Regions from separate parts of the Clostridium sp. CM037 genome, predicted to be linked through region 2. Evidence: predicted binding sites of a transcription regulator. Region 2 holds the regulator's gene; the other holds the start of a gene.
What was found. Region 2 encodes NrdR, which represses ribonucleotide reductase genes. Its sites were predicted from a motif close to CACNANATNTNGTG; they were not measured.
Positions count from the first base shown of each region.

Region 1: ACWJKP_RS16660 (vitamin B12-dependent ribonucleotide reductase) is a predicted target of NrdR. The motif match lies at 12,982-12,995, and genes of this name have one in related genera.

Region 1 covers NZ_CM143650.1:3,467,494-3,483,960, reverse strand. The annotation lists gene ACWJKP_RS16705 (helix-turn-helix domain-containing protein) at 1-1,051, shown strand, start outside; gene ACWJKP_RS16700 (type 1 glutamine amidotransferase) at 1,088-1,813, opposite strand; gene ACWJKP_RS16695 (MurT ligase domain-containing protein) at 1,846-3,204, opposite strand; gene pckA (phosphoenolpyruvate carboxykinase (ATP)) at 3,959-5,536, shown strand; gene ACWJKP_RS16685 (undecaprenyl-diphosphate phosphatase) at 5,944-6,771, shown strand; gene ACWJKP_RS16680 (ComEC/Rec2 family competence protein) at 6,873-7,739, opposite strand; gene ACWJKP_RS16675 (lysophospholipid acyltransferase family protein) at 7,893-8,621, shown strand; gene ACWJKP_RS16670 (DUF378 domain-containing protein) at 8,736-8,957, opposite strand; gene ACWJKP_RS16665 (hypothetical protein) at 9,279-9,665, shown strand; gene ACWJKP_RS16660 (vitamin B12-dependent ribonucleotide reductase) at 9,784-12,816, opposite strand; gene ACWJKP_RS16655 (gamma carbonic anhydrase family protein) at 13,447-13,977, shown strand; gene ACWJKP_RS16650 (CvfB family protein) at 14,142-14,981, shown strand; gene ACWJKP_RS16645 (cation-translocating P-type ATPase) at 15,039-16,467, opposite strand, start outside.
Region 2 covers NZ_CM143650.1:2,172,250-2,188,716, reverse strand. The annotation lists gene ACWJKP_RS10675 (DUF512 domain-containing protein) at 1-628, opposite strand, end outside; gene ACWJKP_RS10670 (substrate-binding domain-containing protein) at 930-1,754, opposite strand; gene phoU (phosphate signaling complex protein PhoU) at 1,820-2,476, opposite strand; gene pstB (phosphate ABC transporter ATP-binding protein PstB) at 2,500-3,252, opposite strand; gene pstA (phosphate ABC transporter permease PstA) at 3,265-4,152, opposite strand; gene pstC (phosphate ABC transporter permease subunit PstC) at 4,152-5,063, opposite strand; gene ACWJKP_RS10645 (phosphate ABC transporter substrate-binding protein) at 5,266-6,153, opposite strand; partial or broken gene ACWJKP_RS10640 (IS3 family transposase) at 6,352-6,624, opposite strand; gene ltrA (group II intron reverse transcriptase/maturase) at 6,713-8,194, opposite strand; gene ACWJKP_RS10630 (IS3 family transposase) at 8,720-9,796, opposite strand; gene pnpS (two-component system histidine kinase PnpS) at 9,907-11,610, opposite strand; gene ACWJKP_RS10620 (response regulator) at 11,613-12,308, opposite strand; gene ACWJKP_RS10615 (IS1182 family transposase) at 12,601-14,019, opposite strand; gene nrdR (transcriptional regulator NrdR) at 14,175-14,630, opposite strand; gene ACWJKP_RS10605 (YlmC/YmxH family sporulation protein) at 14,691-14,951, opposite strand; gene sigE (RNA polymerase sporulation sigma factor SigE) at 15,191-15,898, opposite strand; gene spoIIGA (sigma-E processing peptidase SpoIIGA) at 15,954-16,467, opposite strand, start outside.

The DNA.
Region 1 (16,467 bases), 1.3 Mb from region 2:
CATGAATGTCATTCATGTAAATGATACAAATGATATCAATGATGATGCATTTGAAGCTAAAGTATCTTATAATTTGAAGTTTGCTGAAAAATATAATTACTATGATTTAGCAATTGAACTAATACATATGTTGTTTAATTTTTACTTAGATAAAAAAGACTTTGAGAAGACTCAATTAATTACTTCAAAATATTATGATTTACACCTAAAAACATCAATAGAAGATAATCAATTAACTTACTATATAGACATGGCAAGACGCTTATATATAAAAGAAGATTATCTTCAAGCCTCGAGCTATTATTGTAATGTGAGAAAAGGGTTAAAAGCGAGCAAGACGCCTAATTATAAAAAAATAATAACGGTAACTTATAGTGAGGCTGCCTGTAACATTATGCTTGGAAATTTTGAACGCGCTTATCATGTGGGAATAAGATTATTAGATTTACTTAAGCACGTGGATACAGAATTTAAAGCGGCCGAGATATATCATATGTTGGCTATGCTATCTATAAGAGTGAACAATGGCAAGTTCCAAGAATATGAAAAAAAGTCGTATAAGCTGTATAAAGATGAAACTTCTAGTAAGGCAATAGCTATTTTTAATTATGGATCCACAATGTTTGACTGTAATATGAAAGATAGAGCAGTTGAATATATCAATAAGGGTTTAAGCGTATATCCTAGGGGCGATAAGAGAGGACTAGTTAGCTTTATGCTAGATATCGTTAAAGAGCTTATTAAAAATGACGTAATAGAGTTCGCACAGTCTATTTCGGATGAAGTGTTAAACTATGCAATTAATTTAGATGATATTAAATTAATTGAAAAAAGCTATTATTATAAAGCTATTATTCTTGACAGACAAGGAAAGGCATCTAATGCAGAGATGTATATGAACTTGTCTTTAGATTCATTATTGAAATTCGGCGCGAAGCAAAATATATATTCGCGTTACTTAGAAATGGGAAGTATGTATCATAAACTTGGTAATGTAGCTGATTCTATAAAGTATTTCAGTTTAGCGGTCCAATTAGAAAAAAAGATGTAGGTTTGGAATTATCCAAGTCCTACATCTTTTTTTATTTTATTTAGAAGTTTCTCTGTTTATTATAAATTGTTTAGCTTTAATTTCTAAACTATCATCTAAAGAAGTTAAAGCTACTTCATTATATTTATTAGTTAATGCTAGTGTAAGTATTCTGTCTGCGAGCTCAGGATTTTTAGATAAAAGGGAGCCATGGAAATAAGTACAGAATGTATTTTTGTAAACGCAGCCCTCATAACCGTCTTCTCCGTTGTTGCCATAGCCAACTTCAACTGTGCCAAGTGGCTTTAAGTTGTTAATATAGGTTCTTCCAGAATGATTTTCAAAGCCTACGTAGGTTTCATCAAAAGCTTCATTATGAATAACTGTGTTGCCTATGAAACGTTTATCTCCGCCTTCGGTGTAAATATCTAAAATACCAAGACCCTCAAGCTGCACGCCCTCAGGAGTAGTATAATATTTACCAAGCAATTGATATCCACCACAAATGGCTAAAAACACTTTTCCACTTTGTATATATTCTTCTATAGCAGATTTTTTGAATTCTATTAAATCAGGGGAAACTATGGCCTGCTCATAATCTTGTCCTCCACCGAAAAATACAATATCATAATCCTCTACTTTGAAAATATCGCCCATAGATATATTAACAATGGTTACTTTAATGCCACGCAGCTCAGCTCTATGTTTCAATATTAAAATATTTCCTACATCCCCATAAACATTCAATAAATCAGGATATAAATGACAAATGTTAATTTCCATAATATTCACCTTCTAATTTAAATTTTTTTATATTACCAAATTTTATCTATGTATCCTTTAGCGTGTAAAGATTTTCTTAAATTTATCATGGCAGTATAGGTAGCTAGTATATAAACTATTTCACCATCACAAGCTTTGATTTGATGTAGTAAGGACTCTTCGTCTTTGCATAAGAGGAAAGATTCTGAGGTAAAGCCTGCTACTTTAAGTCTTATGGCCATATCATACAAACGTATTCCTGATATCATAATTTTGTTAATATTAAGGCTAGTTAGACGTTCAAAATTAACATCCCAAATCCATGAAACATCTTTTCCATCAGCATAATTGTCATTTAGCAGAAGCGATAAATTTATTTTCCGTTTATCAAGATTAATAGTGTTTACTGCTTCATCATAGCCAGCTGGATTTTTAACTAATATTATTTTAACCTCTTTGCCTTCAATATTAAGGGTTTCTTGTCTGCCAAAGCTACTAGCTACTGTTTTAAGAGAGTGCTCTATAGAGGTATCTTCAAGGCCAAGTAACTTAGCTACGGAATATGCACATAGGGCATTATAAATATTATAAGTACCTGGTTGGTTTATGTAATACTCTTTATTATTAATATGAACAGTGGAACCACTGGTGTTTAAATCAACAATTTTATCCACAGAGTATGTAAGATTTGGACGTTTATATCCACAACCGCTGCAATAGAAGTCCCCTAGATGGTTGTAGGTAATAAAATTATATTCATAAGGAGATTTGCAGATTGTGCAAAATTTAGCATCAGCATTGATATCTACAATGTTGTTATCATTAACTTTAGTACCGAAACCATAGTATACAATATCATTTTTGAGGTTTAAGTTTCCGAATAAAGATTCGTCCCCATTAAGAAGAAGTGTCGCTGTGGGAACTTTTTCTACACCTTCTAGTATCTTCTTGAGCGTTGTATACACCTCACCATATCTGTCCAGTTGATCTCTGAATAAATTGGTAACAGTAATTATACGCGGAGATATATATTCAGTTACAAACTTTACATTGGCTTCATCTACTTCTATAACAGCTATTTTTTTCTCGCAAGACTTTTTAAAAGAATAATTTGAAATAAAACACGCAACTATTCCTGTATACATATTTGCTCCAGTATTGTTAGTAATTACTTGCTTATTGCTATCTTTTACGATGCTGTAAATCATGCTTGTTGTTGTGGTTTTTCCATTTGTACCGGTTATGAGTATAACCTCATAATTATTAGCAATTGTTTTTAAAATATTTTTATCAAGCTTTAAGGCAATTTTGCCGGGGAAATTTGTGCCACCTTGAAATAAAAATTTTGATAATTTCATAATAGACTTTGAAACTAATATACTGAGTAACGACTGAATTTTAATGTTGAACACATCCTTTAATTGTACTTATGCACTTAGTTATTATTATTATTATTATTATTGACATTTATATAGAAAAACTCATCACTTATTTTAAAACGTGAATCTTTGGAGAGGTTACTTAATCTACTTAGTAAATTTAGCTTAGCATCGCCATTTATAGGCGTTGGGCAATAGTCATTTGTATAATTCATAAAAAAAGTCAGTAGTAAAGATGAATAGCTTATTTCATTTTTTCTGTTAATTATTCTTATAGGTGATCATTTTAAGAAAATGCTTCAACCCCACCATTGTTAAATAAATAATTATATATTTAAGCCAATATATAATTATAACATATTTGCATAAATCTCTAACATAATAATGTAACTCAAAATTAAATAATTTGGATTTTTAGTTATGCATTTATTAGAATATAACTATAACACACAAAACGTTAGATTTAACGACATTTCAGAAGGAAAGTTTCAAACCTCTTTAAGTGGGGGTTCCATACTGTAACAAATACTGTTAGTAACAGAAGCCGAAAACATTTTTTTATATTAATAAGATTTAGTTATCTATAACAATAATAAATTACTATAATGAAGGAATTTATGCATAAAAAGCATCGAATGAATTTTTTTCAATTTTTATCTTGCATTTTTGTTGGAATGTTGTACTATATTATTATAGTAACTAATTTTATAGGCAGGTTAAATATACTAATTATTTTTAAAATTATTAGATATAGAAATAATGATATTATGTAATTGGGGGTAACATTGTGGTTTGTTTAAAAAACTTGAATTATTTAAATATAAGAACATCAAAAAAAATATACAGGAATTTACCTGTATCCGATCTAGTAAGTTTTGCGCTGCAAAGAGAAGAAGGTACTTTATCAGAATCAGGTGCATTGGTTGTAAACACAGGAAAATATACAGGCAGATCGCCTAAGGATAGATTTATAGTTTCACAAGAAAGTGTTGAAGAATTAATAAATTGGGGCGATATAAATTTACCAATTGAAGAGGGTATTTTTGAAAATTTGTATAGTCAAGTGTGTAAATATTTAAGTGATAAAGATATATTTGTATTTGATGGTTATGTTGGTGCTATGGAAGAATATAGACTACCTATTAGAATAGTAAATGAATTTGCATCAGAGGCATTGCTTTCTAATCAATTATTTAGAAGACCAGATAAAACAATGCTTGAGTATCATAAGGCTGAATTCACAGTAATTGCGGCTCCGGGATTTAAAGCAAAAGGAGCAGAAGATGGAGTAAATTCTGAAGCTTTTATTATAATAAATTTTGATAAGAAAATTGTTTTAATTGGTGGAACACAGTATGCAGGAGAAATTAAAAAATCAATTTTTTCAATAATGAATTTTTTATTACCTGGAAAAGGCGTATTCCCAATGCACTGTTCTTCCAATATAGGTAAAAATGGAGACACAGCAGTATTCTTTGGCCTTTCAGGTACAGGAAAAACCACATTGTCGGCAGATCCAGAAAGAAAGCTTATCGGAGATGATGAACATGGTTGGTGTGATAAAGGAGTATTTAACTTTGAAGGTGGATGCTATGCCAAAACTATAAAATTAGATAAAAATAATGAAAGTGAAATTTACTCAGCATTAAAATTTGGTGCATTGCTTGAAAATGTCGTGCTTGATGATAATAATATGCCTAACTATGATGATGATAGCTTAACAGAGAATACAAGAGGCGCATATCCTATAGAATATATCGAAAATGCAGAACTAAGTGGAATTGGTGGACAACCAAGCACTATAATATTTTTAACAGCAGATGCTTTTGGAGTTCTTCCACCAATTTCAAAACTTTCAAAAGAAGCTGCAATGTATCATTTTATTTCGGGATATACAAGTAAGCTTGCGGGTACAGAGCGTGGGATTACAGAACCGAAAGCGACTTTTTCATCTTGCTTTGGAGAAGCTTTTATGCTAATGAACCCTTCAGTTTATGCAAAGCTTTTAGGTGAGAGAATAGACAAATATGACACTGAGGTGTTTTTGGTAAATACAGGTTGGATTGGCGGAGAATATGGGGTAGGTTCAAGAATGAAACTATCATATACGAAGGCTATGGTAAAAGCTGCTCTTGAAGGTAAGCTTAAGGATGTTGAGTATAAAGAACATCCAATATTTAAAGTAGATATACCGGTGGCGGTGCCAAATGTTCCAACAAAAATGTTGAATCCACAAAATACATGGGGAGATAAAGAAAATTATGTTTTAAAAGCTAAAGAATTAGCATTCAAATTTGCTGAGAACTTTAGCAAATTTAAAGGAGTTGCAGAAAACATAAAAAAAGCTGGACCTATATATAAATAATATAAAAACCCGACGGCTAGAAGCATTATAATCCGACGGGTTTTTATGTGATTTTTTGCGTAAATATGATATACTCATTAAATAAATGAGTATTCATTAGGTATTTTGAATAAGGATCATAAATTTGAGAACTCAATAAAAATCATGCAGTTTATTAATAGAAAAAGTAAAGGCGGGAACGACCTAAATGACTAGTAATAAAATGCATTAGAAATAATGGAAGTAGCTTTAGATGGAAATGAAGTATCAGATAGTATTATACAATTATGTATGAAGAGTGTTTAGATTCTATTGGAATAAGTCACAAGGTGGTAAAACTTTATCTAGGGAAGTTGTAATAGAAAAATAAACATATCAACATACAAATAGAATATAATAAATTATGCTTAGAAGGGAGCAGACATTAGATGAATTTAAACGTTATATTGGTGTTAAAAGCTATAATAATAGCTATAGTAGAAGGGGTAACAGAATTTGTTCCTATTTCCTCTACTGGACATATGATCATTGTAGGAGATATTATAAATTTTAAAGGGGCATTTGCAAATCAATTTGAGGTAGTCATTCAATTAGGAGCTATTCTTGCAATTATAGTTTTATATTGGAATAAAATATGGAAATCAGTTGTGGAATTTTTTCAAGGGAAACCCTCAGGTATTAAGTTTTGGACTAATATTATAGTTGCATTTATACCAGCTGCAGTCTTTGGGTTTGTTCTAAATGATAAAATAGATAAATATCTTTTTAATTCAGGAACTGTAGCCGTGGGGTTAATAGTTGGCGGAGTTCTAATGATTATTATAGAAGGTAGATTTAGGCAAAAGTATACAACAGAAAGTATAGAGAAAATAAGTATTAAGCAATCATTTAAAATAGGCTTTTTTCAATGCTTAGCACTATGGCCAGGTATGTCAAGATCAGCATCGACGATAATGGGAGGTTGGATTTGTGGCGTTTCTACAGTTGCTGCAACTGAGTTTTCTTTCTTTTTAGCGATACCAACTATGGTTGGAGCTACAGCATTAACTTTATTTAAAAGTGGAATGAATTTTAGTAGTGGAGAAATTATAACTTTGGTTATTGGATTTGTAACAGCCTTTTTAGTTGCATTAATTGTGGTTGATAAATTTGTTTCTTATTTAAAGAAAAAACCTATGAAGGTTTTCGCTATTTATAGAATAATTGTTGGTGTAGTTTTGCTGTTTTTAATTAAGATTGGTACTATTTCATTATAAATAATAATATTATGGAAATTAGATCATTACATGATTCTCTACATAGATTCGAAGAAGATTTAAATTAATGTTTTCTTGATTTAAATAAAAAAACTAGGTAACTAGTTTTTTTTATTTATGTTCGTGCCATCGCTTATAAGTATAATATTTTTATCTAAATCAGTTCTATAGACAATAGAATTTATCTTTTTCAATTTAGCTAAGGTTCCTTTATTTGGATGACCATAAGTGTTGTAAGTTCCACAACTTATTACAGCAATTTTTGGAGAAACTTTATTTAGAAATTCTTGTGAGGTTGATGACTTACTGCCATGATGGGCTACTTTAAGCACCTGAGATTTTAAATTGTAACCATTGTCTAGTAGTTCCTGCTCAGCTAGGGACTCTATATCACCTGTAAATAAATAAGTTGAATTTTTATAAGATACCTTTATTGTACAGGAGTAATTATTAGTGTTTTCATAACTTGTTTTATTAGGTGATAGCATAACGCATGTTGCATTAGGGCCTAAATCTAAAGAAATATTAGGTGCAGATACTTTTATTTTAAGATTTTTATTTCTTAGAGAATTGATCATATCAACAAATGACTGCGAGGTAGATATGACTTTAGGGGCATAGAATTCATCTACATCGAAGGTTTTAATTATTTTAGCCATACCGCCTATGTGGTCTTCGTGGGGATGAGTTGCAACTACATAGTCAAGTTTTTTAACATTATTTTTTTTTAGATATCTAATTAACTTTTGAGTTGAATCAACGGTGCCACTGTCAATTAGTAAGTTTTTATTATTTACTTGAACAAGTATACAATCACCTTGTCCTACATCAATAAAATGAGTAACCATATTATTTTCTAAATTTAAGTTAGTTTTTATAGTAGATTTATAACATATAGTAACACAGACAGATATAAAAACTAAGACGGTACAAAGTAAAATATATTTTAACCAGGTTTTCTTTGGCATATGATTAATCTCCTATGTAATATTTGAAGCATATAAATGATTTTATCCAATTATATAAAAAAATATCAATAACCAAGGAGAAATTTGAAATAAGTCTTATAAACTAGTATAATTATAGTTGTAATTCAATCGTAAAATGAAAGGAACAGTGATATGAGAACTATATATTTTTATTTGTGTTTTATTATCAATTTGATCGGTAAAAGTTTTGAGAAGATAAAATTTAATAGCATAAAAAAACATAAAACTAGAGAAGAGGCAGATGTGTATATATTCAAAGTAGCTACGAAGTGGTCTAATTTTGTGCTTAGGGTCGCAGGATTAAATTTAACAGTCGTAGGAAAAGAAAATATACCAAATGAGCCTTGTGTTTTTGTGGGAAATCACCAAAGTAATTTTGATACACCAGTGATATTATCTAATATGAATAGACTTACTGGTGCAGTTGCTAAAAAAGAAATGAAAAAAATACCAATAATGAGCTATTGGATGAGGCAAATACATTGTGTATTTATGGATAGGGAAAATCCAAGAGAAGCTTTGAAGGCAATTTCGGAAGGTGTTCAAAATTTAAAGAATGGATATTCTATGATTATTTTTCCAGAAGGTACTAGAAGTAGAAGTAACAGTATAGGGGAGTTTAAAAAAGGTAGTATGAGGCTAGCGATAAAGGCAGGGGTACCTATTGTTCCTATAACATTTTATGATACTTATAAAGCGATGGAAGGTAATAATGGGAAAATTAAAAAGGCAAATGCTAAGCTTATAATAGATAAACCTATATATATGGAGGGTATGTCAAAGGAAGAAAAAGTAAAAATTTCAGAGGTAGTACGAAATATAATCCAAAACAATTTAAATAAGGAACGTGAGGGAAAATAGATTTATATGCTTATTTGTTATTTATTTAAATACCCTAAAGCTGAAGTAACATAAAAGAAGCTGAATTTGAAACTTCAGCTTCTTTTATATTGTATAGAAATATTTATTTGAAAATTATTTAACCTCAGTTCTATCGCTGTCGCTAGCTCTGTCTCTTCCTAAGAAAGATAAAGAGTATAGACCGCATAAACCTACTAGAGCGAAAATAATTCTCGTAAATGCTGTTCCAGTGCCAAATAAGCTTGATACTAGGTCAAATTTGAAAAATCCAATTAGTCCCCAATTTATAGCGCCTATGATAACTAATACTAGTGCAGTACCATCTAATGCTTTCATTGTAAACATCTCCTCTTTCATAAGTCTTAGTATTATTGTTTACAATTTTTAAAAAATTATTACTATATTAAAAAAAAATATTTAATTTCACCATGTATTTAATAGTGGATTATTAATAATATGTTAAATAATTAAGTGCAGTTCTTATTAAATACTGCTCAAAGATATTTTAGTATAAACTTTTTTGAAATGCAAATATAAATAGATAAATTAATGCATAAGCTATTGATATATATTAAAATATGTTTGATAATGTATAGTATACATTTATTTATAGAAAGATAGTGTTAACATTATCTATAGAAAAGGGAGGGATAAAATATGAATATCTTCATACAAATACTTAGCGTTGTTGCATTTGCAATTATTGTTCTTGTAATATATAATGTTTTAAAAACTTACGTACTAGATAAGGTAAATATTAACAAGTGGATAGTGCTTTTATTAGCTATTGTAATATATGTGGTTCCTGTGCTCATATGGCCTAATATTATAAATCATGTAACTTACTATGTAATGACAGGAATATCTGCTATTATGGTTTTATGGTTTACGGATTTATCAGGTTTTTTAAAAAATTCGAATATTTTTAAAAAAAATTCAACAAGCATAGGTTCTGCAAATATTAATGCTAAAAAAGATAAGAAGGACGATGTAGTAATTAGGTCCAAGGCTAAACCTAATAGGAATAAAAATAATAAAAAATAATAAAAAGGAGTACAAATTTCCATGGGGAATTTGTACTCCTTTTGAATGTGTCTATATATATAATATTTAATACTTTTTAACTGTCACAAAATAATTGTGAGATTTTGATTTGTTGAAGCTAACTACATCCAGTAGTAGTTCCACATTCAAGGCAAACTTTACAAGTGCCGTTTCTAACAAGCCTAGTACTTGAGCAATGAGAGCAGGTTTCAGAGTATAATCTTTCCCCTTGGATAGTGTCTGTGCTTATGTTAGTAGGGGCGAGGACATTCTCAGCGTCTGCTAGGCCAGTTGAAATTTCAGTCTCACCAGGCATTAGTGGATTTTTAGGTATATTAGCGTTGTCGTAATTTTCAGGTTTAATTTGACATCTACTATAATCTCCTAGTTCTATATCAATAATCTTACTAATTAAATCAGATATAGAAGAAACAGATTTAATATAAGGATGCTTTTGTACAAAACCATAAGGTTCAAATTTTTGTCCGCGAAGCATTTTAGAAATGGCTTGCGCAGGTACATGATGCTGAAGCATTACTGAAATTGCCTTTGAAAGAGAATTCAATAATCCAGTAATTATAGTACCTTCCCTATCTGTAGTTATATATATTTCAGAAATTTCTCCGTTTGAGCGCCTATTTATCGTAGTATAGACTTTTACATCATCAATTTGAGCAGGATGAGTAGTTCCATAACGTATTCCAATTGGCTTTTCTCTTGTGGAGTGGTTTGAAGTTTCTTGTAATGACTTTGCTTTCTTTAAAAGAGCCTCGTATGATAAATCCTCAAGTAACAGTTCTTTGTCAACAGATAAAGTAGTGTTTAAAGGTTGACTTGCTTTTGAACCATCTCTATATAAGGAGATACCTTTCACGCCTAGCTTCCAAGAATTTAATATTACTTCTTTAAAGTCTTCTATGGTAGCATTTTTAGGTAGATTTACAGTCTTTGATATAGAACCTGATATCATTGGGGTTATTGCCGCCATCATGAGAACATGTCCCATAAATGAAATATATCTTTTTCCGCTACCGCATTTGTTTGCTGTATCGAATATAGGCAAATGTTCTACCTTTAAATGTGGAGCACCCTCAATTTTTCCATCAATGATTTTTTCATATTCAAAGCCGTTTTCATCAACCTTTTCTTTTCTTAGAATATAATCAAGAATATCATTTGTTTCACTTTCGGAATATCCAAGGTTATCCAATGAGTCTTTAATTACGGGGTTTACGATGGTCATAAATCCACCACCAGATAATTTTTTATAAATAAAATGGCTGAAATATGGTTCAACTGAGGTTGCACCACAATCCATTGCAAAAGAAATAGTGCCAGTAGGAGCTAGAACTGTAACTTGAGCATTTCTAAAACCATATTTTTCGCCACTGCTTAGTACCTTTGACCAACAGTTTTTTAAGGTTTCACTTATATTGCTTAGGGAATCATTACTTAAAATATCATGGTTAACTTTTATAGGATCATAATTCAAATGTTCATAGTTACTATTTAGAGCTCCAGCAGCTCTTGCATGATTCCTTATAACTACTTGCATATGTTTTTTGTTGATTTCATATTTTTCAAAAGGAGCTAGTTCTTTTGAAAGTAGGGATGATACATAATAAGCCTGTGCAGTCATTATTCCACTTAGTGCTGCAGCTATATTTCTAGCATCTTCTGAGTCATAGGCATAGCCCATTACCATAAATAAAGAAGCTAAATTTGAAAGCCCAAGACCTGTGGTTCTAAATAAATAACTTTTCCTTGCTATATCTTCAGTTGGAAACTGGCCCCAATGAATGGAGGATTCAAGGACTAATTGAGTAAGTCCTATTAGATGGACATATCCATCTACATCAAATTTTTTAGTCAAAGCATCATAAAATTTATAAATATTAATAGAAGCTAAATTACAAGAGGTATCATCTAAAAAAGCATATTCTCCACAAGGATTAGTCGAATTAATTCTATTATGTTTAGCATTAACTACTCCATCTTCTCCACCGGGGCAAGTATGCCATGCATTAAAGGTGTCATCAAATTGAGGCGCTGGATCAGCACATTGCCAAGCAGCGGTATTAAAGGTATCCCATAGCGTCTTAACACTTATGTCTGCATCAACTGTGGAATCACATCTCCCTTTAAGAGTAATAGTCTGATTAGGATTTTTCGATAAGGTATCAACTTTCATCATAAATTCATCTGAGAATCTTATGGAGTTGTTTCCATTTTGGCCAGATACAGTCTCATAAGCCTCTCCTTCAAAGCTACCATCATAACCCATTTTAGTAAGAGCGCGTACTTTATCTTCTTCTTTAGCTTTCCAAGTCATAAACTCCATTATTTCAGGGTGATTGATATCAAGGCATAGCATCTTAGCAGCACGCCTTGTAGTTCCACCAGATTTTATAGCTCCAGCATTTCTGTCAAGTCCTCTTAAAAAACTCATAAGACCTGATGAAACTCCACCACTAGATAATCTCTCACCTATACCTCTTATGGATGAGAAGTTAGTTCCGGTGCCAGAGCCACCTTTAAATAATTTAGTCTCTGTTACATACTGCTCAGAGATTGAATGATTGCCAAGTAGTTTATCTTGGATTGATAGAATGAAACAAGCTGAAGCTTGAGTCCTTGTATAAGCATCTTCGCTTTTAACTATCATTTTTTCTTTTTCATCGTAATAAAAATTATCTAAGGATTCGCCTTTTATACCATAGGATAGGTTAAGGCCCGTATTAAACCATTGAGGAGAGTTTGGTGCAAACATTTGATTCAAAAATGCATATATTAATTCATCATAAATAATGCTTTTTTCCTCTTGAGATTTAATAATAGTCTCATCAGTCAAGGATTCACACCAAAAATTAACAAGTCTATGAGCTACCATTTTCATACTATCCTCATAACCTCGCTTATTATTAACACCAGATTTTCTGAAATATTTTGAAGCAATAATATCGCAAGAATTTTGAGAGTAATGCTCTGGAAATTCTAAAGCCTTCATATCTAAAAGCACTTTATTTGTTTTATGGTCTTTTAAAAAAACATTTACCTTTTTCCATTTGAATAAATCAAAAACAGTAATAGTTTTATCTTTTTCTAATTCCTTTGTATAAAATCGTTTGATTAAATTTTTTATCTCCGCCATAATTAATACTAGCTTAAAAAGCTAGTATATTCACCTCCTATTAGTTGCATGATAATTAAGATTAAGTCTAAATTATGTAAAACATACTTCTGTATGGTTGATATTACTACACTAAAAGATTTTCTTGATTATTTAGTTTAATTATTAGGTGTTATATTAGTATAACACCATATGTAGTAAGTAGAAAAAGAATTATAACTACAGATGGTATTATATAATAGAATCAAATAAAAATCAACATTAAATATTAACCAGAAATATGACGAATAAACGGCAAATTTATATAATATAGTAGTATAATAAATACATATTTATTATTATGTAAAATAATAAACCTGAATATTTATTATTATGTAAAATAATAAACCTAAATATTTATTATTATGTAAAATAATAAACCTAAATATTTATTATTATGTAAAATAATAAACCTAAATATTTATTATTATGTAAAATAATAAACCTAAATATTTATTATTATGTAAAATAATAAACCTGAATATTTATTATTATGTAAAATAATAAACCTAAATATTTATTATTATGTAAAATAATAATAAATCTAAATATTTATTATTATGCATAATAAACCTACGTATTTATTATTTTGGAAGAGGTGATGATGAAATTATGATACATCAATTTGATGGAAAAATACCTAATGTACATAAACATTCTTATATTGCTTACAGTGCAGATGTTATAGGAAATGTGTCTATAGGAGAGTACAGTAGTATTTGGTTTGGAGCTGTATTAAGAGGCGATATGAATTCCATGTCTATAGGTTCTTATACAAATATTCAAGACAATTGTACAGTACATAATGATGATGAATTTTCGGTTAATATTGGAGAGTATGTAACTATAGGACATAATGCCATAATACATGGTTGTAAAATTTCAAGTTATACTTTAATTGGAATGGGAAGTACTATACTAAATGGAGCGGAAATAGGGGAGTATACTATAATCGGCGCTGGTAGCTTAGTTACTCAAGGAAAGAAAATACCCTCAGGGGTTCTTTGTATGGGAGTGCCCGCAAAGGTCATTCGCGAATTAACTACAGAAGAAAAGGAAGGATTAAAAAAATCAGCTCAGCATTATGTAGAGCTTTCAATGAAATATAATACAAAACAAATAAATGACCATACCTTAATTTAGATTGTTATAGAGTGCGAAAAATGATAATATTAAATGGAATAGAAAAGGTGACAGATGAGCAGAAATATAAATACATGTTTACAGAAAATATTTAGTACAATATGTTGATAAATTTAACAAATATATAGATTGGTCAAAAGTTTAAAAAAGGTAGGAGATAATAAATGATAAACATAGGAGAATTTAATAATTTAAAAGTAGTTAGGCGAGCAGAATTTGGGTACTATTTGGGCGCTGAGACTGAAAACACTAGTGATGATATATTATTGCCAATGAAAAGCACTTTAGGTAGAGCACTTAATATTGATGATGAAGTTGAAGCCTTCGTATATAGAGACTCAAGTGATAGGTTAATTTCAACTTTAAAAAAACCTCTTGCAAAGGTTGGTGATTTAGCCTACCTTAAAGTAATTGACATGACTGCAATAGGAAGTTTTGTAGAAATTGGTTTAGAAAGAGACGTATTAGTTCCTTTTAAGGAGGAAAATTACAAATTAGAAACAGGCAAAAAATATCTTTTTTATATATATTTAGATAAGACTGGAAGAATAGCGGCCACTACTTTTATTGATAAATATTTATACGATACAGATTCATATGATATTGATGAGGAAGTGGAAGGAACAGTATACGGAATCCAGACTAATGGTACCGTAATGATAGCTATTGATGATATTTATAGAGCGGTTATTCTAAGAAATGAGAATTATATGAGTGTAATACCAGGAGATAGATTAAGTGTACGAGTGAAAAAATATTATGAAGATGGCAAAATGGACGTTACGGCAAGAAAACCAAGACTAGAAGAAAGAGATGTAGTTGAGGAACAAATAATAGAATACTTAGATAAAAGTGATGGCTTTATGCCATACAATGATAAAAGTTCTCCAGATGATATAAAGAAAGTTTTTAAAACAAGCAAAAACGCATTTAAAAGGGCATTAGGAGGACTTATGAAAAATGGGATAATCCATCAAGATGAAGAAGGTACTAGATTAAAGTAATTAGATATGTTTATAATAGTAAAAGGCTGATGAGTTAACTCATCGGCCTTTTACTATTTATATTTTAGATGAACTACGTTTAAATATCTTTACAATTTCATTAAAAAGTAATGGCATTAAGGCTAAAATAGTAACGATACCCCAATCTGCTAAACTTAAAGCATGAACACTAAAAGCATTTGCTAGAGGTGGAATAGTTATTATCAAATCTTGTAGCAGTATACCTAAAACTATAGCTGCAATTAAATATTTGTTTGAAAATAAACCTATTTGGAATATGGATTTTTTATCATTTCTCATATTTAAAGAATGAACAAGCTGAGAAACACTAAGTACTACAAATGCCATAGTTCGTGCATGCTTTAAAGCATCTTGTGAAATGTTTTTAGGGAATAGTGGGAATAAATTAGTTGTGCCACTATAATATTTTGCACCTATTATAAAGGCTGCTAAAGTTACTAAACCGATTAACAATCCGTTAAGAAGTAAACTTAATGTTGAACCTTTAAATAAACCATCTTTTTGGTTGCGTGGTTTATACTTCATTACGTCGGGGTCGCCAGGATCTACACCTAAAGCTAAAGCTGGAAGCGTATCTGTAATTAAGTTAACCCACAATATATGGATAGGTCTAAGTGGCGATGCCCAACCTAAAAGTATTGCAAGAAATAGCGCTATAATTTCTCCAACATTACAGGAAATAAGAAATACTACAGTTTTCTTGATATTCGTGAAGATATTTCTTCCTTCCTTTATAGCGGAAACGATAGTTGAAAAGTTATCGTCTATTAATATCATATCAGCAGCACCTTTAGCTACATCGGTACCTGTTATACCCATGGCTACACCTATATCTGCCATTTTCAGCGATGGCGCGTCATTTACTCCATCACCAGTCATTGATACAATGTTTCCTTTAGATTTAAGAGCATTTATAATTTTTACTTTATGCTCTGGAGACACTCTTGCGAATACCCTTATATTATCAATTTTACTATTCAGTTCTTCATCTGAGAGTTTATCAAGATCAGAGCCAGACATAACTGCTAGGGGATCTTTAGTAATATTAAGGTCTTTCGCTATAGCAAAAGCTGTGTTTTGGTGATCGCCGGTTATCATTACAGTTTTTATTCCGGAATTCGTGCACACAGAAATAGAATCCTTAACTTCCAGTCTAGGTGGATCTATCATACCTACCAGACCAATAAGTATTAAATCACTTTCTAAAGAATCAATATCCACATGAGATGTTGGAAGAATTTTATAAGCTGCGCCTAGAACTCTTAAAGCATCATCAGACATTTTATTAGACACATCTAATATTTCTTTTTTTATGACCGGAGTAATTTCTATTATATTGCCTTTAATACAGGCTTTAGTACATAGTTTTAAGAGATTATCAATAGCCCCTTTTGTCATTACATAATATTCATTATCATATTTATTTACAGTAGTCATTAATTTTCTATCTGATTCAAAAGGAATC
Region 2 (16,467 bases):
AAAGTTTATATAAATCCTCAATGGTTTTTATAAGCTCTTCTCCATTATTAATACCTGGACAAGAAACTACTTGACAATTAATTTTAATACCCGCTTCAGCCAGCCTTTTTAACCTATCATACACATTTCCAGCAAATTTATTGTTTAACATTATCTTTCTAAGCTCTGGATCAGTAGTGTGAACTGACACATTAATAGGGCTTATTTTGTATCGAATAATTCTATTTATGTCCTCTTCCTTCATATTAGTTAAAGTTACAAAATTACCTTGAAAAAACGATAACCTTGAATCATCATCTTTAAAATACAAAGTTTCTCTCATTCTTTCTGGCAATTGGTCAATAAAACAAAATATACATTTATTATGACAGCTCATTGGTTTATCCAAAATAGCATCAACAAATTGGATTCCTAAATCTTCATCATATTCCTTCTCAAATTCAATATCCCAAATCTCACCATCTATCTTTTCAATTTCAATTTCAAGAAGTTCATCTGTAATTAAAAACTTGTAGTCTATAATGTCTACTACGTCATTGCCATTTATACTTATTAATCTATCTCCTACTTCTAACTCAATTTCTTCTGCGATACTTCCTGGAAGTATCTTAGCTATTTGGTTTTTCATTTTTACCTCCTGCTCAACCATAACCTTTCATCTAAAAGGTTTTATGAGGAATTAGAAATATTATATTAAGATTAAATCACACCTTTAAATTTATAATAAGAAATTAGTTAAGTAATAAATTATAGTATTCCATTAAGTTATATTACATTAATTAAATACCTAAGTCAACGCTATTAGTCGTTAAAAGAAGAAAAAAAGCAAATTACGCTCATTTTGCGGTTTTTTAGCTATCTTATACTAATGGATTTAAACCTGCTATGCAATTTACTACAGAATAAAAATACCTCCTAAGAAGGAGGTATTAAAATGCTTCTATGCAATATTTTCTAATAATTTTCTTACCATCTTCACTTTTAAAATACTGAAAAAGATCCTTTAACCTGTCTTCTTTTTCTTTAGAATAATACATTTTTATTGGAATCCTTAGAAAGTAAAGTTCATTTTGCAAATTCGATTTAGTAATTTCAATACCATTTAATTTTAAAAATTTACTTTCTTTATTATACCACTGTCCAGGTATAAATCCTATAGAATTTTTATTCTGAGCAACAAAACTCTTCATCTCTTCTACACTTGATACATATTGAGTACTATTACCCATTTGTTCTTTTACAGGAGTATCCATTATCATTATGTTAAATCCCTGCTGGGCTGTATTTAACATATTTTTATATGCTACAGGTACTATTGTTTTTGATTCACCATTTAATTTTTCCCAGTTTACTATATTTCCAGTATATATTTTTTTTAATTCCTGAGTTCCCACACCATCCACTTTATTGCTAGCGTTAACAATAATCCCTATTCCATCACAAGCTAGCATGTCAGCTTCAATCTCCTTCTTATCTGGCTGAACATATCCAATTAAAACATCCCCTTCAGAATTATCTAATTTATTAAAAGCACTTTCTTTCTCAGCAGATTCCACAGTAACTGCATGCTCATTATTTAAATTATAATCACGTGCTAAATCATTTACCAAAGGAAAAACTGTGTCTTCACAAATTATTTTAATACTTTCGGGCTTTTTTTCTTTGAATTCTGCACCTTTTTTACACCCTGTACTTAGCATTATCATACTAACGCAAAAAAATATAAAAAATTTTTTTAGTTTTTTTTTCTTCATAATCACAACTCCACTACAATATTTTAAATTTGTATTCATTGTAGTTTTTGTATTTTATCTAAAAACTATTCGTTTAAATTAATTTTTTCACCAGTAACTAGATAAATTGTCCATTCACATATATTTGTTGTATGGTCAGCAATTCTTTCTAGCCACTTACAAATGAATATAAATTGAGTAGCTTGATTTACTGTATTTTGATCTTTAATCATTAATTGTAGTAGTTCTCTAAATACTTCCTTATATATAGTGTCTACCTCATCATCCCGTTTGCAAACTGCATAAGCCTTTTTAACATCTCCTGCCACATAGGCATCCAAGGCATCTCTTATCATAAGCACTACTATTTCAGCCATTTTAGGTATACTTACTAGTTGCTTTACATACTTTTCATCTTTTAATCTTAATGTAATTTTAGCAACATCAACGGCATAATCAGCCATTCTCTCAAGGTCCGTTACTATTTTTGTCATAGTGAAAATATTTCTTAAATCTATTGCTAAAGGCTGCTGCATAGCGATTAATTTTATTGCTTTATCTTCTATTTCTCGCTCCATTTCATCAACTATGTCATCATTCTTCATTATTTTTTCAGCTTTCTCGGTGTTTTGAGTAACTAAGGCATCGATGCAGTCATAAATTTGTTTTTCTACTATGCTTCCCATTCTAATTAAATCATTATGAAGCTCTTGAAGATTCGCTTCAAATACTTTTCTTGCCATTAAATCACCTTCCTTATTATATTTTAGCCAAATCTTCCTGTAATATAATCCTCTGTTCTTTTATCTCGAGGTTTGTAAAAAATCTCCTCTGTTTTTCCATTCTCAATGATTTCTCCATTTAAGAAAAATGCTGTATAATCAGAAATCCTACCTGCTTGTTGCATATTATGCGTAACAATTATAACTGTATACTTTTTTTTGAGAACATCCATTAATTCTTCAACCTTTAAAGTTGAAATAGGGTCTAATGCAGAAGTTGGTTCATCCATCAGTAAAACCTCAGGTTCTACTGCCAAAGTTCTAGCTATGCATAAACGTTGCTGTTGTCCACCAGATAATCCTAGTGCACTCTTTTTAAGCCTATCTTTTACTTCATTCCAAAGTGCAGCTCCCTTTAAACTATTCTCTACAACTTCATCAAGTTGTTTCTTATTAGTTAGACCATGAATTCTGGGTCCATAAGCCACATTATCGTATATTGACATAGGGAAAGGATTAGGCTTTTGGAATACCATTCCTATTTTCTTTCTTAAATCTATAACATCATAATCTGGATTGTATATATTTTTATTTTCGTATAATACTTCTCCATCTATTTTAACAGAATCTATTAAATCATTCATTCTGTTTATAGTACGTAAAAATGTCGATTTACCACAACCTGATGGTCCTATAAGTGCAGTAACCGAATTTTTTTCTATATTAATGTTTACATTTTTCAGTGCTTGAACGTTGCCATAATATAGATTTAGATTCTTTGCTATAACAATTCCCATATTATACCCTCCTTATTTACTTCCTGTATGAGATTCATACAATTTTTTCCCAATTATTCTTGCAGATACATTAAATATAAGCACTGCAATTATTAAAACTGCTGAAGCTCCATTTGCTATCTTAGTAGCATCAGGTACCATTCCTTCAGAATTCAACTTCCATATATATACAGATAAAGTTTCAGCGGGCCTTAATAAACTATAAGCTGAAGCTTTACTAGTTAAACTTAAATTAGTAAAATTTAAAGTTGGTGCACTCATACCTGCAGTATATAGTAATGCCGCTGCTTCTCCAAATATTCTTCCCGCCGCTAGTATAACACCTGTTAGAATTTGAGGCATTGCAGATGGCAATATAACATTTTTAATAGTCTGCCATCTAGTTGCACCTAATCCTAAGCTTGCTTCTTTAACACCAGAAGAAGCGGCTTTAATAGCATTTTCACTAACTCTAGTAAGTCCAGGTAGATTTATTATAGTTATAGCTAATGCTCCAGCAATAAGAGAATATCCCCATCCTGTCATATTAACAAACACTAAAAGTCCAAATAGACCAACTACTATAGACGGTAGAGATGCCATAGTCTCAATACTCAATCTAATAATATTTAATAGCTTGCCTTCTTTTGCGTACTCAGCTAAATATATTCCAGCCCCTACACCTAGTGGCACTGTGATTATAAGTGTTACTACAAGCAGATGTAACGAATTATATAATTGACGTCCAATCCCTCCACCGGCTTCACCAATTTGGGGTTCTCCAAATATAAATTTTAAATTTAATGATTGCCTTCCATTATATAGTATATATCCTATGAGGCTTACGAGTAAAAGAATTACTAAAGCAGAAATTATATATAAAACTATGGTTGCTATTTTATCTTTAACTTTAGAACTCATTATACCTCACCTCTTCTTCCAAGTTTTCTAATTATAAGTATAAATACAAAGGATATTATTAGTAATAATAATGCCATTGACCATAACGCATCATTCCAAGCTGTACCATAGATTGTATTTGCCATATCCATAGTAAGTATGCTTGTTAATGTAGATGTGGTTCCGAGTAACCCCTTAGGGAATGCTACTGAGTTTCCTATAACCATTTGCACTGCTAATGCTTCTCCAAATGCTCTTGAAACTCCGAGTACTATACCTGTTAATATTCCACTTTTAGATGCAGGAATAATCACCTTAATTATAGTTTGCCATCTAGTTGCTCCAAGTCCATAAGATGCCTCTATATAATCTTTGGGTATGGTTTTTATAGCATCAGACGCAATACTTGTGATTGTTGGCAAAATCATTACGCTTATAACTAATACTCCTGCGAGTAAACTAAAACCAATTCCTCCGAACCAAAGCTTAATAATAGGCACTAAAACACTTACACCTATCCAACCATAAACAACTGAAGGTATTCCCACAAATAACTCTATGGCAGGTTGAAGAACTTTTGTGCCAAGTTTTGGTGATACTACATTCATAAACACTGCTAAAGCTACCCCTATCGGTGCACTTACTAGCACTGCAAGGAAAGACACTGCTGAAGACCCAAGAATAAATATCAAAGTTCCAAATTGAGGAGGTAAAGATTCTCCCCCCACCTCTGGATTCCACTCTCCAGAGAATATAAAATGAAATATTGAGTATCCGTGCTTTATAAAGGTATTTAATCCTTTAGTCGTTAGGAAAAATATGATTGAAAAAGTAAGAATAACTATAACAGCACCACAAAATGTTGCAAATCCACGTCCTAAATATTCATTCTTTAGTTTTAAAAATATTTTTTTCATAGCATTTTTTTTCATATCATTGTACCTCAAAAAAATTATTTTAACGATATTCCAGAAGGAAAGTCCCCCCTACCTTCTATAATTGTGGACTTACTACCCTAACAAAAATGAAACTTGGCGAGGTTATAAATCTCCTTCTGAAGTCGTTAATATTGTAGAACCGAAAGTGATAATTTAATGCAAAATAAGACCGGTTTTACCCAGCATTTAGAGAATATTAATCTCTTTTAGCCTTCATATCTGCCATTGGAATATACCCTAATTTTGTTATCCCTGCCTTCATTTCATCACTTACCATATAATCCAAGTATGCTTTTGTTATTCCTGTAGGTTCACCTTTGGTATACATATGTTCATATGCCCAAATTTTATATTTATCTGTGCTTATGTTCTCTGCATTTGCAGAAACACCATTAATTTTCAGTACGGTTAAACCCTCTTTATTAGCCTCATCAGCGAAGTATGATAATGCTAAGTAACTTATTGCCCCATCTGTCTGTTTAACTGCTTGTTTAACAGCTCCGCTCGAATCTTGAGTTAAACCAGCGACTTCTTCCTTTTTATCCAGACCAAATTCTTTAAATGTTACTCTAGTTCCTGAAGATTTTGGTCTATTTATAACAGTGATTTTCATGTCAGCTCCGCCAACTTCTTTCCAGTTTTTTATCTTACCTGTAAATATATCTATTAATTGAGCCTTTGTTAAAGATTCAACTTTAGATTTTTGATTTGTTACTGCTGCAATTCCTATAACACATACCTTATTGTCTTTTAATTTAGTTGCGTCAATTCCTTCTTTATCTTTTGCATAAATATCTGAATTTCCTATTTCTACACTACCTTCTAATACTAATTTAAGTCCAGTACCACTACCACCACCTTGAACATTTACAGTTGCTCCTGGGTTTTTATCTAAAAAACTCTTAGCACCTAATTCAGCTAAAGGCTGAAGTGATGTTGATCCTGCTGCTGTTATTGTACCTGATAACTCATTTTTTTTAGTCTCAGTTTTAGGTGCAGTTTTACTTGAACAACCCGTGGAAATTCCTGCTGTCATTGCAACTGCTAGTGCAGCGACCATTAATTTTAAGTTTTTTCTTTTCATTGATAATTCCCCCGTTCATTTATTTAGATTGTTTTATTAGCTACTCATTACACTTATAATATTATACCCCGAAAGTTAACTTTGTATTAAGACAAAGTTAACTAAAGTTTAGCTAATGTTAATTAAACTTTACAATGATAAAAATAAAGCTATCACGTTAATTAAAATGGATCCTATGTCAAGGACATTTAAAAAAGACTATGCAACTAAAAGTTGATTTCTGTATTGTACAGGAGTCAACTTTTTTAATCCCCATTGATATCTATAGTCGTTATAATAATCCATATAATTATCAATTAGATTCTGTAAATCAGTAAATGTATCACAACTTTTATAGTCAATCTCATCCTTCATATGACCAAAAAATGATTCTTGTGGGGCATTGTCCCAACAGTTTCCTCTTCTAGACATTGACTGTCCAAGTTTATATTTTTTAAGTAGTTTTTGAAATTTGGGACTGGTATAATCGACTAAAGAAAAGGGATTGCTCCCTTCCCCTCGTCTAAGAACCGTACGTGAGAGTTTCCCGCTCATACGGCTCAAGCATTTCTTCACCTTTTCAGGCGGCATTCAGTGATTGTAGTTTCATTCTTCTTTTAACAAAATATTCCTTATGTAAAAAAGGATTTTGAGAGATTTTCAAATTTGGGTGTCGGACTATTTTGATTCGCCTTAAATTAATAAGAGAATAGTCTTCTGTCATAAAAACCCATATTTTGTATCCCTTCTGATGCCAATACTTATTAATTCGCCACCGTTTATTTTTATTTGGGTGTCGATGCTTTGCCCAATAATGTAATAAGTAATAAAGTGTGTTGTTAATGTAAGAAAAAACTTGACTGGCTACCGTGTGTTTATGATAGTTAGTCCAACCTCTTATTACAGAATTGAGTCTACGAATTATATCCGATTGAGTGCATGCTTTCCCTTCTTTAAGAATAATAGTGGAACATTTCCTTATCAAGCTTTTTATTGAACCTTTTGAAGGTTTAACAATAAGTTTTTCTTTGAATTTCCGAAATGTCCAACCTAGAAAGTCAAAACCTTCATTTATATGGGTAATTCTAGTCTTTTCTTCAGATAACACTAGTCCTCGAGTTTCAAGAAACTGACTAACAACTTCTTTAAGTTCTATTGCAACTTCTTTAGTATTTGCAGTTATTATAAAGTCATCAGCATATCGTACTAGATTTACTTTGGTTTTTGCACGATAGTGATTTTCGATATTCCCTTTTGTGTTACGATGGTATTTATCTTGAATCACCTTTTCAAGACCATCAAGTGCCATGTTTGCATAAAGACTTGATATGGCACCTCCTTGCGGAGAACATGTGTCCGTCGGAAATAACTTACCCTCGTATATAAACCCTGATTTCAGAAACTGTTTCATGATTCTTTTATCCATTGGAATGTTTTCTTGTAACCAACTATGGTTGATGTTATCAAAGCATCCCTTTATGTCTCCTTCTAATATCCATGTAGGAGAGCATTTTCTTGCTAGTACATTAAATATTTGTTCACATGCATCTTTGGCACTTCTTCCCTGACGAAACCCAAACGAGATGTTATCACCTTTGGTTTCAGCAATCGGTTCGAGTGCTAATGCATATAAAGTCTGCATTGCTCTATCATACATTGTCGGGATTCCTAAAGGTCGCTTCTTATTCTTGCCTTTTTTTGCAATATAAACTCTTTTGAGTGGTTTTGATTTGTAATGTTTACCATTAAGTTTAAGTACCGCTTTCATTTTTGAGGCAGAAGTGGACCATAGTTTTTTATCAACACCTGATGTCTTCTTTCCTTTGTTGGTGGTTACCTTTTTCACTGCATAGGCTTTTGCCGAAAAAGAATGTGTCAGTAAATATTGTAGCTGTTTTGCTTTGTTTTTATCACCTTTCACTGTTGCCTTAGCGATACGGGACTGTAGCCTATTAACATCATTTTGTACTTGTATCCAATCAATGGAATCCCATTTGTCTGCAAGTGTTTTAGTGTCTTTTAGCCTCTCGGTTTTATCCGTCGTTGAGTTATTAAAATTCATAAGTTTACCGTCCTTTCCTGACAAGAAATACCATAGGACAAGTCAGCACCCTTTCAGGTTAGAGCAAAGTTTGAACTCTTATCTGTTTTTATTACAAAAACGGCTTTCGCTTTTTATCCTTTTCTTCTGCCCTCTATATCATTTCTTCACCTTGCGGGTAGATACCTTATGTTTAAGGAATATATAGGGTTTACCAAGTTCCACGTAATATATAATTATGAATGCCTTAAGAGCCACCTTTAAACCGGGAGTGCTTCATCCAATCGCATTGGTTTAACAGTTGGCCTTTGCTTGACTCCGTACCTTTTGGTCAAAGCGTTTCAGCCTATTTCGCTTTCTCCAGCGTAACGATTCCTACAGTGATTCACTTTACGTTCTCCATAGCATTCTTACCCTAGCAGTTGTTCCAGATTAGGCTTCTCGAACTTCCACATCGTCTCATGAGCTTTCTAACCCAGACGTTACCATCCACGCTAGTCATGATAGGGTTACCCCGAATGGATAGGGTAGTCTTTCGACAATATATTACGCGACTTCTTGTCGCACATGACAACCTTGATCTGAGTGAATAAATGCATCTTTAGATATTTTAATATTTCTATTCTTTTTTAGCTTTAGTATAGTATCAGTGACTATATCCATCTTAATATTAGCTGACACATTATATGCCAGTATTTCATTTGTAGAGGAATCCTTAATCGTTGATAAATACGCCCTATGACCCTTTCCATAAAACAAATAAGTTATATCTGTAAGCAATACCTTGCCAGGTATATTTTGCTTGAAGTTTCTATTTAATAGATTTGGTACAACAGTATGTTCTCGAGTTGCTTTCATCATCCTACGATAAGGATTTGCTTTCCTAATTGGACATTTGATATTATATTTACGCATAATTCTTTGAATACATTTTCTATTAATAATTAAATTGAACTCTTGCTCGAGTACCATCTTAATAGAACGTGAACCCTTCTTGTAACCCCTATGTTCAAATGCCTTAAGAACTATTTTCCTTAATTGTAAATCTCTTTGTTCTCGAATATTACGTGTAGATTCTGATTTTAGGTAATTATAATAACCTGATCTTGATACTCCAATTACACCACATAGATGTCTAATCATATTTTTATATTTAGATTTAGAGAGAATGTTCTGAATAAGTGCAAAAATTGAAGAGATCCTTAAACTACCGTTTTTCACCTGCCTTTCTTGCAGCTCGATTTTTTTTAATAGTTCTGCTTCTGCCTTCCAGTATTCAATCTCAGCATCTTTTCTTGTGATTATTTCTTCTAGGGTTAATTCACGTTTAAGTGGGCGTCCACTGCTGAATTTTCTAGTATCTCTAAGGCCTAATTCGCCAGATTCCTTATAAGCCTTGCGCCACCTCTTACTAGAAGACTTGATTCTAGTATTACCAAGTGTTTCTATATCGAACCCTGCATCTTGAAAAATCTGAGACGATAATTTCCCCATTATATGCTCAGCTACAAATAAGGATTTGAACTCATCTGTATATGTAATTCCTTTTTCACTAACTCGTTTAATATATCTGTTTTTTGAGAGCGCTAAAATTTGTTCATTAGTAAATACTTTTTTACTCATAATGCTCACAACCTTTCTAATTTAATTGTACAAAAAAAAATCCCATATGAATAGACTTTTTTAGTGTCTATCATATAGGATCCATTTTAAATAACGCGATAGCTTTATTTTTATTTAGCGTACGGAATTTCAACTATAAATTTACTGCCTGATCCTAGCTGACTTTCCACATATATTTTTCCATTTAATTTAAGCACTATATGCTTAACAATAGCAAGTCCTAATCCAGTGCCACCTTTTGATCTTAAACGAGCCTTATCCACTCTGTAAAATCTCTCAAATATACGTGGAATTTGTTCTTTGTCTATTCCAACCCCAGTGTCCTTAACCCATAGCATGCATCTATCATCCTTGCTCTCCATTCCAATGCAAACACTATCTCCAGTTTCTGAGTAGTTTATTGCATTATCTACTAAGTTAATTAACATTTGTTTAAACCTATCAGCGTCACCTATCACTTCTTTTACATTTCGCTGATCAACCTTTAACTTGATTCCTTTTAATTCTGCTATGTTTTTCATTAAGTTGTAGACATTTTCTACAATTTTATTAATATTAATTTTTTCATTTTTAACTTCCTTTTGTTGTTCTATATGTGAAAGTGTTAAAATATCTGTACTTAATCTAGTTAATCTTTCAGCTTCTTCATTGATTATATTTAAAAATTTTTCCTTTGTGTCAGCATCATCAACATATTTTAGAGTTTCTGCAAACCCTTTAATAGAGGTTAAAGGCGTTTTAAGCTCATGAGAAACATTAGCAACAAATTGTGTTCTCATATTTTCCAATTTTTTCACTTCTGTAATATCTTGAACAACTGCCACAGTGCCTATATGTTCGCTTCTGTTAATTATATCTGTAGTTTTTATTCTAAGTTCTCTTTCTTGTGGCCAAACTATCTTTATTTCCTTATAATCATTATCACTTTGGTGGAAGATATTTTCTAATTCAAAATCCCTTATATTATCCAGAAGATTCTGCCCTATAATATCTTTAGTGATTCCAAATGTTTTTTTAGCATATGGATTAATCATTATCACTTTATTTTTTCTATCTACAGCAATGACTCCACTATCCATACTTTGCAAAATAGCCTCAAGCCTGTTTTGCTTATCGGTAACTTCATTCAATGTAGACTCTAGTTTATCCGCCATCTCATTAAAATTCTTAGCTAGTTGTCCTATTTCACCATCTGATAATACTCTAGCTCTTCTATGAAATTCGCCCTTACTAATTCTTGAAGTAATAAAAATCAAGTCGGTAATTGGTTTTACTATAATATATGATAGTTTTAGAGAAAACCAAATTGACATTATTGCTGAAAAAATTATGGCTAAGATGTAAAGCTTAAAATATTTACTGCCTAATCCATTTACAATTTCAAGAGGCATAGAGCTTCTAATAATAAACCCATCACCAAAAGTGGTTGCAAAATACATCATATTCCGATCAGTGGATTTACTATATCTCACTGTAAATCCACTGCCGCTTTTTCTTGCGTCTTTTATTTCTTGCCTATCATTATGATCATCCATAGTTTCCCCGCTTATATTTGAATCATAAATAACTTTACCATTCTTATCAACATAGGTAACTCTTAGCTGCGAACTTTCTAAGTTCTCCATAAAAAATTTCTGAGGGTCTCTTAAATTATTACTTTGCAATAATCTAATAATCATATTGTTATTAATTTGAAGCTTCCCTTTTAGATTTTGCTGATATTCATAATTAAAAATAGACGTGAATAATGCAGTTACTACCACAAATATAAAAATCACAGTGCTTAACAAATATATAAGTAATTTTTTTTTCATAATTACTCTCCAAAATTAAATCTATATCCTATGCCCCTAATAGTCTGGATATACATTGGATTTTTATCATCTTCTTCAATTTTTTGCCTTAAATGTCTTATGTGAACGTCAACAGTTCTTGTTTCTCCTAAGTATTCATAACCCCATATTTTATCTAATAAAAAGTCTCTAGTCATAACTCTTCCTTTATTCTTTATCAAAATTTCCAATAGTTCGAATTCCTTTAATGTCAAATCAATTTTGATTTCACCTTTAATAACCTCGTGCTTACCAAAATCAATAGTCAAATTTCCAACACTAAAAGACTTTTCAGCTACTTGCATATTGGTTCTTCTAAGCATGGCTTTGATTCTTGCTACTAGCTCCCTTACTGAGAATGGCTTTGTAATATAATCGTCTGCCCCTAACTCTAGCCCTATTATTTTATCTATTTCTTCTGCTTTTGCTGTTATCATTATTATTGACATATTCGACATAGATGAATCTTTTCTAATTTCCTTACAAACATCTAGGCCATCCATTCCAGGTAACATTAAATCTAGTAACATCAATTGCGGCAATTGTTCTTTAGCAAGTTTTATAGCATCTATACCATTATTAGCACACATAACTTTATAACCATTCTTCTCCAAATTAAATTTAATTAACTCTTGTATATGTTCCTCATCATCCACCACTAATATTTTTTCTTCAGCCATGTTAATCCCTCCATATTTCAGCGTTAGTTTATTGTTTTAAATAAACAATAATACATTTTCTTTTGTTTATTATTACTAGCCTTAATATTACTCTAAATATCCTCACTAGTAAACTGTTCTATTACTTACCTGATAGTTTCATATCATCAGCCTCTAATATATTTAGCTGCTACGTCATAATTTTCTCGTAGTTTTTCAAAAAAAAAATTATAAAAAAAATGCCTAAGGGCATTTTCAGGTTGTTTACAAACCCAGTATAATTTTTTTATTATACTGGGCTTTTTACATGCAATTATGCGATAGCATTTTGAGTTATGGATAAATTTAAAATAACAACTATCTTCTTAGTTAGAAAATCAAAAAACAGTAAAGATAGCAGGCTAGCTATCTTTTTCATATTCTGCACTGCTGCTGTAAGCAGACACTGCTCTTGCACATTTTCTAATCCACGCATATGGCAATAGCGAAGCCCATGCAGTTGTTTTGAATCTGCGAAGCTTCGCTCTATAGTTTCTTTTCTTCTTCTATATATATTTCTGCCTTTATCTGTTCTGGTGAACTTTACAACATCTTCTTTATACGTTTCCCAAACATGTCTTCTAATAGTTTTAAACTTGCTTTTTGCAGAAAAGCATTGAGCTCTGTTTGGACATATGTCGCAATATTTTGCATTACCAACATATTCTTTATATCCTTCTCTTGTTGTTGTTTTATAATGTAAAGCCCTTAAGTCAGGGCATACGTAAATGTCCTGCTCTTTAACATATTGGAATTTATTTTTTGTGTACATTCCTTTTGTATGTGGAGACCTACGGTATCCCATTACAGATTTTAATTCCCTCTCATATAGTTTTTTACATATAAGATTTGTAGCATAACCAGCATCTGCACCAACATATTTTGTATTAAAATTAAACTTTTTTATTTGCACATCTAATCTATCGATATAAGGATCAACATCATTTATGTTTCCAGGAGTAACATACACATCAGTAATTATATTATGTCTGCTATCGACAGTTCTGTGATCTAAATATGAGAAGCCTTCCGGCTTGCCATCTCTCATCATATATCCACTGTCAGGGTCGGTTGTGCTAACTTTAGTTTCTTTTATTTTGGTAACAGGTTCTTTTTCTTTTAAAGGTTTTTTACCATGGTTTATTCTATCTTCTTCTACTGCTTTATTAAGTTCAGCTATATATTCTTTCGGCGTTTTTTCAACTTCAATTTTCACAAGCTTTCGCTTATTAGCATTTGCTTTTAGGTGTGTAGAATCTGTGTAAAGTATTTTACCGGTTACCATCTTAAGATTTATAGCCTTAAATACTACTTTGTCAAATATTTTTTGAAACACATCTGTACCTTTAAACCGTCTACGTCTATTTTGGCTAATTGTTGAATGATCTGGAATAGGATCAGTAAGACTTAGTCCTAGAAACCATCTATAAGCCACATTTACTTCAATGTCCTTTACAAGTTGTCGTTCAGATTTTATTCCAAATAAGTACCCAATAAACAGCATTTTAAAAAGTATAATAGGATCTACGCCAGGTCTTCCATTATCTAAGCAGTAATATTTTTTAGTCAGTTCTCTTATAAAAGAGAAATCCATGTATTTATCTATATTTCTCAGAATATGGTCTTTAGGAACTAAATCTTCTAAATACACCATTTCTAGTTTTTGTTGTGTGAAGTTCTTTTCATTAATCATAATAATGCCCTCCGAATTATAAAGTTTGTATACTATATATATTCGACATTGATGTCCTAAAATCCTTTTTGAATATGAAAAAAACACTCCAATTTTAAATTAGGGTGTTTTACATTTTATGTTTGTCAACGGTCTGAAAATGCCTAAGGGCATTTTCATTCCTTAGACATTAATTTCCTTATCTCTTCCATGAATGTATTAATATCTTTGAATTGCCTATAAACTGAAGCAAACCTCACATAAGATACCTCATCTACATTTTTTAATATGCTCATAATGATTTCTCCTATATAATCTGATTTCACTTCTGTAAGCATTTCATTGTTTAACTGTTTTTCTACTTCATCACAAATAGCTTCTATTTGTTTTCTTGACACCGGCCTCTTTTGGCATGCCTTCATAAGGCCATTTAATATTTTCGTTCTGTCAAAATATTCTCTATTAGAATCCTTCTTTATTACTAAAATAGGTACATCTTCCACTTTTTCATATGTAGTATATCTCTTAAAACAACTTAGGCACTCTCTTCTTCTTCTAGTTGCAATATTCTCATCTGTTGATCTAGAATCAACTACTTTACTTTCTTCACAGCTGCAATATGGACATTTCAATGGCCTTCACGTCCTTTTCATAGTATAGTTAGCAAATATACTAACATTATACACTTTTTCCTATTCGTTTTCTATATTTACATCACTACCATCTACAAGAATAACATCTACCCCAATTTTCTTTACTTTTTCCCAAGGTATCTCAACACTATTATTTTTATTGAACCAAGATGACTTTTGGGTTGGCATTAGGATTGAAATAATTCTATAGTCTTCACAATCAACTTTTAAATCTTTGATATATCCCATTTTTGAGCCTGAACTTATATCTATAATTTCCATCTGTCTTAAATTATTTATTGCAAACATTAAACTTTCCATTTTGTTCACCCCCAATAAGTTTTCATAAACCCTTTTTTTAAACCAGCTAGTCACTACTCTAGTCTATTTTTAGAGGCCTAGCACTTTATATTATTTATATTCATAAGTTATTAAAAATATTATTTATAATTAGAACATTTCTTTATTTGTTTCATTTTGCTTAATATTTAATCTTCAAATAATAACTTTTAAAATCGGTTTCTAAAATAAAATTATAAAAAGGGTCCTACTTGCGGCCCCTATACCATTTTATTTATTTCTTTTTGTAATCTTTTTATTATTCTTTTTTCAAGCCTTGAGATATAAGATTGTGATATTCCAAGTATATCAGCCACTTCTTTTTGTGTTTTTTCTATGGTTCCATTTAAGCCAAATCTTAATTGAACAATTTCTTTTTCTCTTGAATTTAAACGTTGCATAGCAAGCCAAAGCAATTGTTTATCTACATCTTCTTCAATAATATTATAAACCACATCGTTGTCCGTTCCAATAATGTCTGAGAGCAGCAATTCATTACCGTCCCAATCAACATTTAGAGGCTCATAAAGAGAAATTTCTGTTTTAATTTTACTATTTCGCCTAAGATACATTAAAATTTCATTCTCTATACATCTTGAAGCATATGTAGCTAGCTTAATGTTCTTTTCAGGATCAAAAGTATTAACTGCTTTTATAAGCCCTATGGTTCCTACAGAAATTAAATCTTCAACATTTAAGCCTGTATTCTCAAACTTCCTTGCTATATATACTACCAGTCTTAAATTTCTTTCAATTAAGGTAGCTCTCACCTGCTTATCACCTGTATCTAATTTAACCACTAACTCATACTCTTCATCCTTAGTTAAAGGAGGTGGCAATGCATCGTTCCCTCCTATATAAAACAAATTGTTTGAAAATATTTTGAATTTAGCAAATAACTTGTTTAACATCACTTTAAAATTGAACATAATTTCCTCCCCATCTATATTATTAGCACATAGCGATCATTTCCTATTAAATCATCTAACTTAGTATCCCTCTAGACATAAGAGCGTTATAGTCATTATCTTTGCTTAATTTATACTCACAAAATGCTATAATTACATCTCTTGTTTCAACATTCTTTTTATCAATATGAATATTAATATACTGTGGTTTAAACCCTATAAGCCTTCCATTAGTGCCATTCACTACATTATAAGGAATAAAGTAAGTGTTGTTTCTTTCTAACAAAATTTCGCTTAAAATATCCCGTTCAACAATTAATACTGGTAAGTTGGTAGCAGGTTCACGAAGCTCATTTCCAGTATCTAAAAATGCCTTAATAGTTTTTTTATAGCTTTTATTTATTATATCAACAGTGTATATAAGTGTTGATATTTTTTTTCTATCTCCAATAAAAATCATGATCCTGTATATCAATATATAAATTATCATTACTGAAAGCATTAATTTTTCGTAAGGAAAATTTATTATGATTATATCAAATGACATATTTTTACTATTGTTCATTTGTATAAATAAACACATTCCAGCT